2 linked regions of the Acaryochloris sp. CCMEE 5410 genome follow. The protein of the gene in region 2 interacts with the protein of the main gene of each other region in a pairwise test. Links are inferred from orthologs where the notes say so. Each region holds a gene or a part of one and is shown on either strand. Other genes may lie near its edges.

Region 1 (6,494 bases), 380 kb from region 2 along the record:
AAATCGGTTTTCAACCCTATGCCCTGCTGGGTCATTCCCTCGGCACCATCATTATCCGCAGTGCCTATCCCCAGCTCAGCTCCCATCCACCCGCAGCCTGCTTCTTCCTTGCCCCACCGATGATGGCCTGTCAAGCCGCAAAATTCTTCTCCAAAGTCGGCCTTTATCGACTGCTCACAGGAGAAATGGGACAGTTACTGGCCCAAGCTCGTTTTATCAACCAATTAACCCTACCACCCCATACCAAAATCTATGTTGGCACGGGCGGACCTAGGGCATCGTGGCTCCCCTTTGGCAATGAATTAAACGATGGCATTCTCACGGTGGCAGAAGCCAGTGACGGACACAAAGTAGTGACCGTGCCTGCCATTCACACCTTTATTATGAATTCCACCCCAGTGTTTGAGGATATCGCCCAGTCCTTGGAGGCCCTAGCCTAAAGGCCCGCACTATTTAGGAACCACAAAGTTCACCAGCTTGCCTGGAACGACAATTACCTTTTTCACTTCCTTGCCAGCAATATACCGCTGGGCCACTTCCGACTCGCGGGCAAGCTGTTCCAAGTCTTCCCGGCTAGAGCCAGCCGGAACTTGAATGGTGCCTCGGGTTTTACCCATAATCTGAATCACTAAGGTAATCTCATCGGCCACTAGGGCTTCTTTATCCACCTGGGGCCAAGCCTGACCCAGAATCGAATCGGAATGCCCTAGGTTCTCCCATAGCTCTTCACTGATATGGGGAGCAAAGGGAGTGAGCAGCAGCAGCAAGGTTTCCACGCCTTCGGCATAGACGGGAGAGGCTTTCTCCTTGGAATCACTGAGGGCATTGCTCAGCTTCATCAACTCAGATACGGCGGTATTGAACTGATAATCGCCGTCTAAATCTTCGCTGGTTTCTTTGATGGCAATATGAACAGACCGTCGTAGCTCCTTCTCCGTTTTCGAGAGCTTGGCTTTATTCACCTTCGCTTTCTTGCCCTTGGCTTGGGCGGCATGTTCGCTCACCAGTCGCCAGACCCGATTCAGAAACCGGAATTGACCCTCCACATCCGCGCCTTCCCACTCCAGATCTTTTTCAGGAGGAGCCTTAAATAAGGTAAACAGACGAGCGGTGTCGGCTCCATACTTATTGGTGACCTCTTCTGGGGGGACACCATTGTATTTAGACTTGGACATCTTTTCGTAAAAGGCTTCCAAGGGGGCACCGGTTTCTGGATCCTTCGGATCGTCAGCATCAACATTAATAGGTGCAATATACTTGCCTGTCTCTGGATTTTTATAGGTGAGGGCTTGCACCATCCCTTGGGTGAGCAGCTTTTGGAAGGGTTCGTCGAAATTGAGAAGTTTGCGATCGCGCATCACTTTCGTAAAAAATCGCGAATACAGCAGGTGCAAAATCGCATGCTCAATCCCACCTACATATTGATCCACGGGTAGCCAATCATTGGTTTTGGCTGAATCAAAAACGGCCTTGTCATTTTTGGCATCAGGATAGCGGAGGAAATACCAAGAGGAATCGATAAAGGTATCCATGGTATCGGTTTCCCGTTTGGCATCCGCCCCGCAATTGGGACAAGCCACATTCACCCAAGACTCCAACTTGGCTAATGGCGATCCCCCTTGAGCCGAGAACTCCACATCTTCGGGCAGTTCCACAGGCAGATCGGCTTCGGGAACCGGAACGGCTCCGCAATTGGGACAGTGAATCACCGGAATTGGTACGCCCCAATAGCGTTGGCGGGAAATCAGCCAGTCCCGCAGACGATACTGGACCCTGGCCTTGCCCCAGCCTTTGGTCTCAGCTTTGGCAATAATGGCCTGCTTGCCTTCGGTGGAGACTTTGCCGTCAAATTCACCGGAGTTGACCATCAGTCCCGGTTCCGTATAGGCAGCTTCTAGGGGCGTCTCCGCATCGCCACCTTCCGGCACAATCACCGTTTGAATCGGTAGCTTATTCTGCTTTGCAAACACAAAGTCTCGGGTGTCGTGGGCAGGAACCCCCATTACCGCACCTGTTCCATACTCATACAGCACATAGTCAGCAATCCAAATGGGAATTTCTTCCCCCGTAAAGGGATTGATCGCCTTACCCCCTGTGGGAATTCCTTTTTTGGGCTTGTCCTCCGCTGTGCGATCCATTTCGCTCTCGGCCCCCACTGCCTCGATAAATTTCTCCACCGCTTTTTTCTGGGCTTTGCTGGTGACTTGGGGGGTGAGGGGATGTTCTGGAGCCAGCACCACATAGGTGACTCCATACACCGTATCAGGACGGGTGGTAAAGACGGCCACCTTGTCATCCATGCCTACAATCGGGAACTCCAGATAGGCCCCTACGGATTTGCCAATCCAGTTGGCCTGCATGGTTTTGACCCGTTCAGGCCAGCCGGTCAGTTTATCTAAGTCAGAAAGCAGTTCTTCGGCATAGTCGGTAATTTTCAGAAACCACTGGCGCAGAAGTTTGCGCTCCACTTTGGCCCCGGATCGCCAAGAGCGGCCTTCATTATCCACCTGTTCGTTAGCAAGTACGGTCTGATCCACCGGGTCCCAGTTAACGGCAGCTTCTTTTTGGTAGGCCAGTCCCATATCCAGAAATTGCAGAAAGATCCACTGGGTCCACCGATAGTAGTCAGGAGAGCAGGTGGCAATTTCCCGGCTCCAGTCAATGGAGAGTCCTAGGGGTTCTAGCTGCTTTTTCATTTGGGCCATATTGGCATAGGTCCATTCGGCGGGATGAATGCCCCGAGCGATGGCAGCGTTTTCAGCGGGTAGGCCAAAGGCGTCCCAACCCATGGGCTGGAGAACTCGGTAGCCCTGCATCCGCTTGAGGCGGGCAATGACGTCGGTGATTACATAGTTGCGGGTATGACCGACGTGTAAGCTACCCGAGGGGTAGGGAAACATGGACAAGGCATAGAATTTGGGTTTGCTGGTGTCTTCAGGAGTTGCATCTAGCCCCTGTTTGGCCCAGCTTGCTTGCCATTTGGGTTCAATCTCGGTGGGATTGTAACGGGACTCCACTACTATTACTCCTGAAGGTCTGCGTTTGCTTCACTATTCTAGAGAATATCTGGCCTAAACATTCTTTGGTTAGCAGGCTCTAAGTAGCACGACCCATCACCTTACTCTCAAGGGGTGCTACATTACACCTTGTCTTTAGTCGATAGGAGGATGCCCTAAATACTTGAGCAGGACTCAATATTATGGAGATTATATTTTTTAGTAAAATAATATTCCATTTAATTCATTAACATAGCTTTCTTTGGCATTAAAAAGTAATGAACTCGAATAAACAGTCTTAACTTGTTATCGATAACTCGCTTAAGTTTGCGTGCTTTCATAAACTGCTAATAGCTTTATGAAATTAAGTATTATTTAGAGTGAAATAAAAATATATTCTTTTTGTAGTCTCTTAAAAGCTTCATGGTGCCCAAAGTAAAAATATTTATTAGATTATTTCTATCGATAAATAACTATTTATGTTAATTTATTGCTTAGATATTATCTTCCTGATAAGTACTAGAAATACTATCAAGCAGAAAAAATCTTCAGACTAAAATATATTGTTTAGCTGATTTTATATATAGCAAGGTAAAAAAGTGAATAGAAAACAAAATTTTCAAACAATTGCCTGGTTTAATGACATACACAAACGCAATTTGCTTGATTTAACTCCTCCTTATCAAAGAAGAAGTGTTTGGAATCAAGAGTTTAAAGATTATTTTGTTGATACTTTACTTCTAAATTATCCTGCCCCAGCAATCTTCTTATATGAAGAAATAAATGATGAGGGTCTTGCCAAATATCATGTTGTTGATGGCAAACAACGCTTAACAACTATTTTTGAGTTTGTGAATGATCAATTCACAGTTTCAGACAAAGCACAAACTAGCGAACTAAGAGGAAAGTATTTTAGTGAACTTGATAAAAGAATAAAGAAAGATATTTGGTCATATCAGTTTTCAGTTGAGTATTTGCCTACAGATAATGAAGGCATTATCAATAAAATATTTGACAGAATAAACCGCAATACAGCAAAACTTTCCAATCAAGAGTTGAGGCATGCTCAATTTGATGGCCTTTTCATAACTTCATGTGAGGAAATGTCTTCATGGATGTCTAGAAATTTGCCAGAAGGATTTCCTAAGATTAGTGCTCAATCTAGGAAACAAATGAAGGATGTAGAGTTTGTTGCACATTTGTTACTATTTCTTGAAATTGGAACTAAGGGACATTCTACTCAAAGTCTCGACGAGGAGTTCTCTGCAAGAGATTTAGAATGGGATGAGAAAACAGATATCGAAGATGCATTCAAAACCACAATTAAATTTATTAATTCAATTGTAGAACTTGATAATGATGGGCGCTTAGTAAAATCTAGATTCAAAAATCAAGCTGATTTTTATTCGTTATTTGGAACTGTATCAGGTTTACTAAAAAGTGAAAACTTAGAAAAAAGTAATTCACTTCTCAACTGTTTGCTTGATTTCGCAGACGCTATAGATGATGAACAACATAGATCTACTCAAGCTGATTATGAGGAATACTATAAAGCTGCTCGTTCTGCATCCAATGATAGTGGTCCGCGTACTACTAGAATTAGAATTCTGAAGTCTATAATCAAGGAGTATTAAACATAATGTTATCCTCATGTTTAATACTACGGTATTCAGATGATATGCCAACAATATCAAGACTTCAAGATACGGCAAAAGGTATTATAAGGCCATTCTGTGAGGCAAATAAATTCTTGTTTGAAGGTCGTATAAAGTCAAGAGAATCCGTATCTGAAAAGTTAGAGACTGGAATGTATTCGAAATGGGAAGATATCAATGACTTATATGCTTGCACCATAGTTGTTAACCTTCCTAGCGATGAAGCATCAGTTCTTAAATTCATATCGGAGTCATTTGTTTTGGATGAAGATAAAACACGATATAAAGGAAAGCAAAACAAACCTGCTGATGTTTTTAGATATGATTCAACAAGAACATATTGCAAGCTCAGAAAACCTGCCCATATAGAGTCCAGCCAGGGAGCATGTCACCTTTGCAGATTGTTTTGAAATCGTTCAGGATACAAGTGTTGCCCAGAAGTCTTCATCAATGAACTCCGAAAAAGCAGCTCAACTCAAAGTCCATCTTGATGCGATAGCCCAATTACTGTACGAAGAAGCGATCCAGAGAACCTGAAGACGCTAGAAGGTATTGAGATGACGGTGCGTCAGCAATTCAGACCCATGTCAGTCCCGAACTCGGTCATTTTTATCCGCACAGCTACTGGCACAGCAGCAGGCCGCAACCGACGCCTGAAAAGCACCTTGGGCGTTCTAAGCATTACAACTCAACAGGCACAGCATCTAGCCGTTTCCCCCTATCGTCAAATCAGTCCTCATTTAGAGAATTGTTGCTTGCGCATCAGTGCCAATGTCTCCTATGCTCAAACTGCTAAAGATGTGGCTTATTTAACTGGGATTCAGGTACCAGCCAAAACCCAGCAGCGATTGGTGCATCAACAACGGTTTCCTACCCCCAGGCTCATGAAGCTTTAACCGAAGTGAGTGTAGATGGTGGCAAAGTGCGCATCCGCACCCCTTTAGGACACCCTTGTCAGTGGAAAGACTATAAAACCCTGGCAACGCATGTGGGACTCATCGCGGATTATCACAATAATGCCCGGCTCATTGACTGGACTCACCAGCAACCGTTAGCCTCTCCACTGACTTGTTTAGGGGATGGTCATGATGGCATTTGGAATATCATTCGTCAGCTGAGCATACCTGAGCAACGGCGAGAGATTCTGGACTGGTACCATCTGGTGGAAAATCTTCATAAGGTCGGTGGGTCCCTCAAACGTCTGCACCAGGCTGAGCAGCTCTTATGGCAGGGGAAGGTTGATGAAACCTTGGCTCTATTTGAGTCATTGAAGAAAAGCAGGCCCAAGTCTTTTGCAACTATGTTCGCAAACATCGGCATCGGATCGTCATTATGACTATTACCAGAGTGAGCAAATCTGCTCTATTGGGTCTGGGGCTGTTGAATCTGCTATCAAGCAGATTAGTCGCAGAGTCAAAATTTCAGGGGCGCAGTGGAATGAAAGTAATGTCCCGCAAGTGCTGGCACATCGGTGTGCTTACCTCAATGGCTTAATTGGAATGCAAAGGTGACATGCTCCCGTCCAGCCAGAGACTTTACGAAGTTTATTTTGAAGTACAAATTAGAACGATTTTTGAATACGCTTGGTCAAAGACTACTCATGCTTTAGCATATAAATCACCTGTAGTTGATTGGAAACGGCAGCGTCTAGCTGCTCAACTCAAGGCAGCAACTGAGCAAATGGAAACGCTTATTTTAGCCTTCGATCTTGCTAGTGAGCATATTACTGCTAGCTACAGCCCTGAGATTGAAGATCAAGCAAAAATATATAAACAGTTCAAAGATTTATTTGATAGAGGAAGTCTACCCACAGAGTTGGAGCCATCTGATTGGACAAGATTTT
Region 2 (8,577 bases):
TTTCGCACGGGATTGGGAAAAGCTGGCCTTTGGGGTCGCCATTGCCCTCTCAAAACAGGGGCATTTTGAATGGGAAGCCTTCCGCCAAACCTTAATCGAGACCATCGATGAGTGGGAAACCACCCATTCCCTAGATGATCCGGAATGGGACTATTATCAATGTTGGTTAACCGCTTTAGAAAAAGTAGCCGTTGAGTCTGGGGTCATTGCTGCTGGTGAACTAGAGGCCCAACTGGCCCAACTGTTGGATTGTAAGGGATAGCCCCCTATTGAAGTTGCATCATCTATCTGAGGAAAGCCAATCGATGACCATTTCCACCCGATCCCGCAGCCCCTTCACTAGCCGTCGGCTAGGACTGGGCATTACCCTAGGGATCCTCACCTTACTGACCTGTTCTTCCCCGGTTTTCGCCCATCATCCTTTGGGTGGGCGGTTACCAGCCAATGCCTTTGAAGGGTTTATGTCTGGGATGGGACATCCCGTGATTGGCATGGATCATCTGGCCTTTGTGATTGCTGCTGGCCTGGTGGCGGCCTTGATGCGCAAAGGGGTGCTGGTACCGATAGTATTTGTACTAGGGTCCCTAGCAGGCACAGGCATCCATTTACAGGCCCTCGATTTGCCTGCTCCTGAATTGTTTATTTCCGCTTCAGTCCTAGCATTTGGCTTAGTCTTAGCCCGAGGATTACAAACTAATATTTGGTTGATATCGCTGCTGGGTGCAGCTGCAGGTGTGTTTCATGGCTATGCCTATGGTGAAGCCATTGTTGGTGCGGAGATGACGCCTACCCTGTCCTACTTGCTCGGGTTTGTCTCCATTCAGCTAGTAATTAGTCTAGTGGCCTGGACCATGGGTAAAGCCATTCAGAAAAAGAATCAGAGCCAAGGTTTGTTGAATTTAAGATTTGCCGGATTTATCCTGAGCGGTATGGGAGCTGCGTTTCTGAGTTCTGTTGTCCTGGGTTAATTTAAACTGTAAGTCTGATTCATTAGGCCATTCGTCTGGTTTAAATCGGAAGAGCGCCGTGGGATTCCGCGGCGCTCTGTTTTTGATGCCAAAGTAGATCTGAATTAGTGAGAGGTACTCATCTGGGGCATGGAGGTATCTTGGCTGGAGAGACCCACCAGACCTTCACTCAAGTCCCAAAGTCGTTGTGCTTTAGCATCATCTAAAGACTCGTTAGACATCTCTTGCTCAAAGGAGGGGCGACCTTCCTTCTGGCGATTCCCCCAGCTCCAGTACACACCAGACTTGCCGAAAAGTGGATCAGAAACGACCTGGGCCACTCGGGTGCCAGCTAGTTCTTCCGTGACAAAGCCACCGGTGATAAAGCGCTGGAACTTTGGAAATAGGAATCTAAAGAGAGAGAAATGATCGCGGAATAATCCTGTGGTCGCCACACATCCAGGATAGAGGGCGCTAAAGGTAATTCCCGTAGAATCATGATAACGACGATGGAGTTCACGCATGGTCAGCATGTTGCAAAGTTTGCTGTCCTTATAGGCCTTACCGGGCTTAAATTTCTTGCCATTAATCATGGAGACAGGCGCTTTGAAGCCAGCTTCCAGACCTCTCATATCGCCCAAATCAGGCGGTGCAGGAATGGGGATTTTGCCGCCCAGCTCTTTGGGATTGGCGGTTACGGTTCCGAGGATAATCAGACGGCGCTGATCATACCCAGACCGCATTAAATCTTCCAGCATCAGATTACAGAGCAGGAAATGCCCCAAATGGTTGGTACCTACGTTTAGCTCATACCCTTCTGCTGTATGCAGCGGCTTCTTAAGCAGGGGCATATAGATAGCTGCGTTACAGACGAGAGCATCTAAAGAACGGCCCATTTCCCGAAAGTCTTTTACAAATCGGTGAATGCTCTCAAAGCAAGCCAGATCAAGATGGATGACAGTGTAGCTGTCGCGGGGAATGCCTACAGATTGGGCAGCCGTTTCTGCCTTCAGAAAATTGCGGCACGCCATAATCACGTGCCACTTACCGGTGAGGGCTAAGGCTTTAGCTGCATATAAACCGACGCCTGAAGACGCTCCGGTAACCACCACTGTTTGTTTTTGCTGTTGTTCCATTTGTCAGGCTTCTTAAGCTTTTTTGACTTAAATTTACTAATCTTCAGGTTCACACAACAAAAAGGGTTTCAGTGGATTCTGCAATAAACCTTAAGGAATCATCGACCAAAGACTGATAAATGGTTTCGGTATTTTGCTTATTGTCACTGTATTTATATGGGTATAATATAGTACAATTATACTATAAAGCTATCGAAGTCATGAAGACTGAACTTCTAGACCAACTCAAAGCTCCCTTCCCCGCCGCAGAGCATCAAGATCGAACTCTGCCAGGAGGCGGTAAGTGGTTCTTTATCCCTTGGCAGCGAATTCGCAAACGACTCAATGAGGTTTGTCCAGACTGGTCCGTTTCCTATAGCGATCCTGTGATCGTTGGGGAATATGTGGTGGTGCGTTGTCAGCTCACCCTAGAGGGATTAACCCGAGAAGGTGTGGGAAACGACAAAGCTTATCCCGAAAAGCAAACCTATGGCACACCCATTGAACGAGCGATTGCTGATGCCTTTAAAAATGCAGCTGAACAATTTGGCGTTGGGGCCTACCTGGACAATCAAGAATTTGTGATCAGGCATATGCAGAAGCAGGGGGACGGCAGAGCCTATGCTTATTCCGATATACGACAGCAAATTCGCACCCAAAAGAATCGTCAACCCCTGAAAAAAGCAGGGTAGCAATAGGGCATCCTATGCCAAAGCCCGACTGGCTACGGCAAAAAATCCAGGCTAGAACGGTAGGTGATAGCTGGCGTAGGTGGTTGATGGATATGACGAAACTTTTTGGCTATCAGCGTCAGGTTTGCTTGTTGTCAGCTTTTATGGTGGGATTGCTGGTTCAACCTGCTTGGTCCCGGTCTCATTCCCCTCTTTTGACACCCGTTGCCCAACCCTTTGTCCATCCAGCAGAGAAAACGGTTGACTATGGCCTGCTTGTTCGGGCCATGCGCCAGTTCTTAGCCAACGATCGTTATTTGCTCCAATCAGAATTGACCCTGGAGGCTAAAACGCCTGGGGCAGATCTCGTTTCAGTGGCTCAAATCCAAACCATTTCAGAAGAGCCTAACCGGTTCAGAACCAAGATTAGCTTTAGGGACCAAACGGGGGAAGTGGGGAGAGAATATCTGTTAGTCTCAGACGGTCAACACGTTTGGACCCACGATCTCAGTAAAAATGTTTACTCGGTTCGTGACTATCAACAGTTCCAAGATGCCAATGATAACTTTCTCTCGGGTATGCTGTCTCGGTTGTTTTCAACCATCCGTAATAGCGCTGGGAAAGACAATATTGCCTTGTTGGTGAATGTGCCAGAAGACAAGCTGGTGGAGATTTTGGAATCTAAGTTTGCACCGGATAAGGCTGGACTCAAGTCTGATACCCAACGGTTAGAGGGGGCTCAATACACCACCTACTCCTATTTGGATCAAACGAAAGGCTATCAGCTGCAGGCCTTTATAGATGAGTTGACCTCTGAAATTAAGTACTTGCAAATGGCCAGTCAGAATCCCCAAACCTTGGACTTCAATATTCAGGAGAAGGTGATTCAATACACCAATCCCCTTGCAGTTCCTGCCGACGCCTTTCGCTTTGTCCCTCCTACCGGGGCCAAGCTGCAAAAAACACCGATTTCGATCAATCCATTCCTTCAGTGATTGTTCATTTTTTTACTTCTAAACCAGAGTGGGATATACCCTAGCTTCTGGATATCTCTAACTGAGATGAAATTGCCGACCTAATACTTTGGGAGATTTTGTGGACTGTGAACACAGTATCCTCTTCAGATCAAGCACGGGTGCAAGAGCTGCGACAGTTGCTGCAGAAAGCAAGCTATGCCTACTACGGGTTGGATGCTCCCATCATGGAAGATGCCATTTATGACCAGCTTTATCACGAGCTGGTGGATTTGGAGGCCCAGTATCCCCAACTGATTACGACTGATAGCCCCACCCAGCGGGTGGGAGAACGTCCTGCCACTCAGTTTGTGTCGGTTCAGCATCGGATTCCCCTTTATAGTTTGGAAAATGCTTTTGACCGAGGTGATATGGACACCTGGGATGAGCGCTGGCATAAATTAGTCCCCAACCTCAGCCAAGAGCCGGGGTATGTGACCGAACTCAAAATCGATGGATCGGCGTTGGCCTTGACCTATGAAAATGGGCTATTGGTGCGGGGCACTACCCGAGGCGATGGCACCAAGGGAGAAGAGATTACCCAAAATGTGAGAACGATCCGCTCCATTCCCCTGCGCTTGAATATTGAACATCCCCCCGAATGGCTAGAGGTGAGAGGGGAAGCGTTTTTGGGGCTACAAGTATTTGAGCAAATCAACCGCGATCGCATCCAGGCAGGAGAAGCCGAGTTTGCCAATCCCCGCAATGCCGCCGCTGGTACCCTCCGTCAGCTTGACTCTAAAGTGGTGGCTGAACGCAAGTTGGATTTCTTCGCCTATACGATCCATATTTCTGGCCCCACGGATGATTTGGCCCTTCCCCAAACCCAATGGCAAGCCTTAGAAACCCTGAAACAGCTCGGTTTTCGGGTTAATCCCAATCGACGCCAGTGCGGAAGTCTGGCAGAGGTGCAGACTTACTATGATGACTGGTCCTTAAAGCGGCTCGATCTGCCCTATTTGACCGATGGAGTGGTGATTAAGCTGGATGATTTAGGGGTACAGGACGAACTGGGATTTACCCAGAAGTTTCCCCGCTGGGCGATTGCCTGGAAGTATCCACCGGAAGAAGCGGCCACTCGCATCGAACAGATTACGGTTAATGTCGGACGGACTGGCGCCCTTACCCCCGTGGCTGAATTTAAACCTGTCCAGTTAGCGGGGACAACAGTCTCTCGAGCCACGCTACATAATCGCGATCGCATCTCGGAACTCGACATCCATATTGGCGATACGGTCGTCGTCCGCAAAGCCGGAGAAATTATTCCTGAAGTGTTGCGGGTTTTGCCTGAGCTGCGGCCTGCAGGTGCTCAGCCCTACCAGATGCCCACAGAATGTCCGAGCTGTGGACAGCCTGCCGTGCAGCTCGAATCGGAAGCGGTGACCCGCTGTGTCAATGCCTCTTGCCCTGCCATCTTGCGCGGATCGCTGATTCACTGGGTCAGCCGAGGGGCTTTAGATATTGATGGCTTAGGGGAAAAGATTGTCGGTCAGTTGGCCGATTCCCAAATGGTTCAGTCTGTGGCTGATTTATATGAACTGAATGAAGACAAACTAATGGACTTGGATCGGATGGGGACGAAACTGGCTCGGAAGATTGTGAGTGCGATCGCAACCTCCAAACAGCAGCCCTGGCATCGAGTCCTCTACGGATTGGGGATTCGGCATGTGGGCAGTGTCAACGCTCAATTACTAACCGAAAACTATCCGACGGTAGACGCATTAATGGCCGTGGACGGCGATGCAATTGCAACCATCCACGGGATTGGTCCTGAAATTGCCCAATCTGTTTATGAATGGTTTAAAACCCCCACGAACCAGACCCTGATTCAACGCCTACAGGCAGCGGGTCTGCAGTTTGAGGCCATCGTATCTGAGCCGACTCAGCCTCAAACCTTATTGGGGAAAACCTTTGTGATTACCGGAACATTGCCGACCTTGAAACGCGATCAGGCCAAACAGATGATCCAAGATGCAGGGGGCAAAGTCACCGGATCTGTGAGTAAAAATACATCCTATGTGGTGGTTGGTGCAGATGCTGGCTCTAAACTTACAAAAGCACAATCATTAGGCATTAACCAACTATCGGAAGCCGATCTCCTGGCACTATTACAGTAGAAATTGAGACAGAACGGGCTTATCCTCAAATCCCAGATGGCTCTGTTGATAACGTATCAATTGGAGTCTGATTGACCTAAATAATCTCTAAGTATCCCTTCGATCTCTTCAATCTTGAATTGTTTGGATAAAATTATGAGCGGTTGGGCAAATGCAGCATACTGGGTGTCAGCTGCAACCAGCTGATCGAGTTGTTCGCGCAAGTCTTTGACAAAACCACTGGCAGCATATTCCAGCAAAACAGTCAGCTTCTCCGGAGGCGGCACAATGATATCAGTACTCGGAGTGGTCAACCCAGTCTGTTTAGATGTTTGTCCCTCGGGTAAAGCTTCATAAATCCACTCCAACTGCAGCAGTTCAGCAATCGTGTGATACAAATTCTGTGCATCAATGGGCTTTGGTAGAAAAGCATCACAACCCGCCTTAAATGCTCTGTTCTGTACATTTTGGTTAATCGTTGCCGACGTCGCAATCATCTTTATCGTTTTGATGGGTTCAGATTGGCGAACGGTAGCTAAAAAATCATAACCATCTATGCCTGGCATGATCAGATCAGTAATGACTAGATCGGGGGTTCCCTGATTCAGAATGTCGAGTCCAGCCTGTCCCTGCTCTGCCTCAAAGACAGTAAAGCCCACCAATTCTAACAACGTCGACAGGACGACTCGATTTTCCCATCGATCGTCGATGACCAACACTTGTCGCCGTTTTCCTTGGTAATCAACAATCACAGGATTACTCTGCTGTTAATCTTCCCCTGCTCCGCTAGGGGAAGATTAACCGTAAAGGAAAATTCGCTGCCTTGTTGAGGCTGACTGGTGACATGAATTTCACTGACCATCAGCCGGACAATACGCTGACTAATGGCCAGTCCCAAGCCCGTCCCTTCAGCTTGTTTATGTTGATCACCGACCTGTTCGAAGGACTGGAAAAGTTTGACCAAATCTTGCTCAGCAATGCCTACCCCTGTATCGATAACCCGGAAAGAGATGGAAACCTGCTGTTCCGAAAGGGGGGCGACATCGACGATAAAGGCCACCGAGCCATGATCCGTAAATTTGACAGCATTCCCCAATAGATTGAGCAGAACCTGTTGCAAGCGCTTGTCATCCACCTCAACCTGCTGAGGAAGCTGGGAACTGGGTTGATAGTGAAATTGAATCCCCTTTTGATCAGCCTTAACTTTGCACATTTCGACGACAGTCTGTAAGAGGTGAGGCAGATTGACTGCTTTAGGGGTCAACTCCAGTTTGAGCGCCTCGATCTTAGAAATGTCCAGAATGTCATTAATCAGGTTCAGCAGGTGGGAACCACACTGATAAATGGTGTCTATCCCTTCCCGTTCTTTATTCGATAGGGATTCTGAGCGGCGCAGGATTTGGGCATAACCCAGAATGCCATTGAGGGGCGTACGGAGTTCGTGACTCATATTGGCGAGAAAAAGGCTTTTGGCTTCGTTCGCCGCATCGGCTTTTTCTTTGGACTCAGCCATGGCTGATAGTAGCTCTGCTTGCTTGAGGGCAACGCCTAAATGACTGCAGACCTGTTCAAATAGCCTGACCTCACCGGGCTGCCATGCTCGGGGTTGGGAATGATTGTAGGCCGCCAGTAACCCCCAGAGCTTCTGGCCGACATAAATTGGGACTACCAGGTAGGCTCTGATATTAAATCGCTCCAGAACCTCAAGGTGACAGGGGGACAGATCTTTCTCGTAGATATCATCAACCTGGTAAGTGGTGTTAAAGACACAGGGATTCCCTTCTTCATTCACAAGGAAGGAATCATTCCACTCGGCTTGACGAGAGCTAAAAACTAACGGTTCTAGCGTCTCTTGTTTCGACTCGAAAATAAACTTTCCGCCCCAATACACATCAAATTTGTAAACCGTTACCCGTTCACACCCCAGAATGGGCCTGACGGCTTGGGTTGTGGTGGCAAAAATATCGTTGAGGTTGAGGCTTTGGCGAATGTCTTTGGTGATCCGGTTGAGTGCCTGTTCGTACTCATTGGCTTTCTCAACCTGTTCTTTGGCGGCTTGGAGGGCAATGGTACGTTCTTCTACTTTCTGCTTTAGGGTTTGGGAATACTCTTCCAGTTGTTGATTGGCTTGTTCCAGATCATCTTCAGCTTGTCGTCGTTGAGTGACATCAACGGCCATGGAAACGACTAAGCGACGTCCATCCGGTGAAGTTCCCAAGGGGGCAGAGCTAAACTGCCAAAAACAGTAGTCGCCATCCTGTTTGCGAATAACAAACACCCCTTCATCCCAACGCTTGGTTCGGCTATATTTGGATACTATGACTTCTTCGAGAATACGGATAGCATCTGGTCCATAGGCCCGCTGGGTCCAGTCCGCTGTCGTGGGGATGTCGGCGAGGGTATAACCAGTTAACTCGGTCCATGTAGAGCTAATCTGCAGAATCTCTCCGTCTTCGGCGTGAATCATGATCGGGAAAGGCGCATCTTCGATGGCGCGTCGGAATCGTTGCTCGCTGGCGCGAAGATTGGCTTCTGCCGCTTTGCGATCGCGAATATCTCGCATGACGGTCGAAAAATTCTCAATGGTCCCATCCACTGCTTTATGGGCAATAATGACTTGCGAAACGGGGATTTCATCTCCATTCCCATCAAGGAGTGCCAACTCTCCAGTCCAACTGCCATTTTCAATCGCAGCAGGTAAAGCCTCTTCAACAATAATTTGGTTGACCCAATTG

What was found.
Region 1: the proteins of ligA (region 2) and leuS interact in binary tests that used the Escherichia coli proteins (3 or more experiments, as listed by UniProt). The link is inferred for Acaryochloris sp. CCMEE 5410 from one-to-one orthologs.

The regions. Positions count from the first base shown.
Region 1 is NZ_AFEJ02000002.1:982,997-989,490, reverse strand. What follows is about bases 234-3,393. They hold leuS (leucine--tRNA ligase), read right to left. Parts: upstream 3,018-3,393; coding sequence 450-3,017; downstream 234-449. Other genes in these bases: ON05_RS25400 (triacylglycerol lipase), read left to right, coding at 234-440. Also shown: more of ON05_RS25400, read left to right, coding at 1-233; ON05_RS25390 (DUF262 domain-containing protein), read left to right, coding at 3,596-4,630; ON05_RS25385 (hypothetical protein), read left to right, coding at 4,675-5,061; ON05_RS25375 (hypothetical protein), read left to right, coding at 6,164-6,494.
Region 2 is NZ_AFEJ02000002.1:606,416-614,992, reverse strand. Bases 3,357-6,349 are described here. They hold ligA (NAD-dependent DNA ligase LigA), read left to right. Parts: upstream 3,357-3,835; coding sequence 3,836-5,863; downstream 5,864-6,349. Other genes in these bases: ON05_RS23595 (response regulator), read right to left, coding at 5,920-6,349; ON05_RS23605 (hypothetical protein), read left to right, coding at 3,357-3,728. Also shown: ON05_RS23625 (nitrile hydratase accessory protein), read left to right, coding at 1-262; ON05_RS23620 (HupE/UreJ family protein), read left to right, coding at 306-968; ON05_RS23615 (protochlorophyllide reductase), read right to left, coding at 1,073-2,083; ON05_RS23610 (Rad52/Rad22 family DNA repair protein), read left to right, coding at 2,284-2,754; more of ON05_RS23605, read left to right, coding at 2,769-3,356; more of ON05_RS23595, read right to left, coding at 6,350-6,594; ON05_RS23590 (PAS domain S-box protein), read right to left, coding at 6,591-8,577. UniProt on the Escherichia coli protein: DNA ligase that catalyzes the formation of phosphodiester linkages between 5'-phosphoryl and 3'-hydroxyl groups in double-stranded DNA using NAD as a coenzyme and as the energy source for the reaction.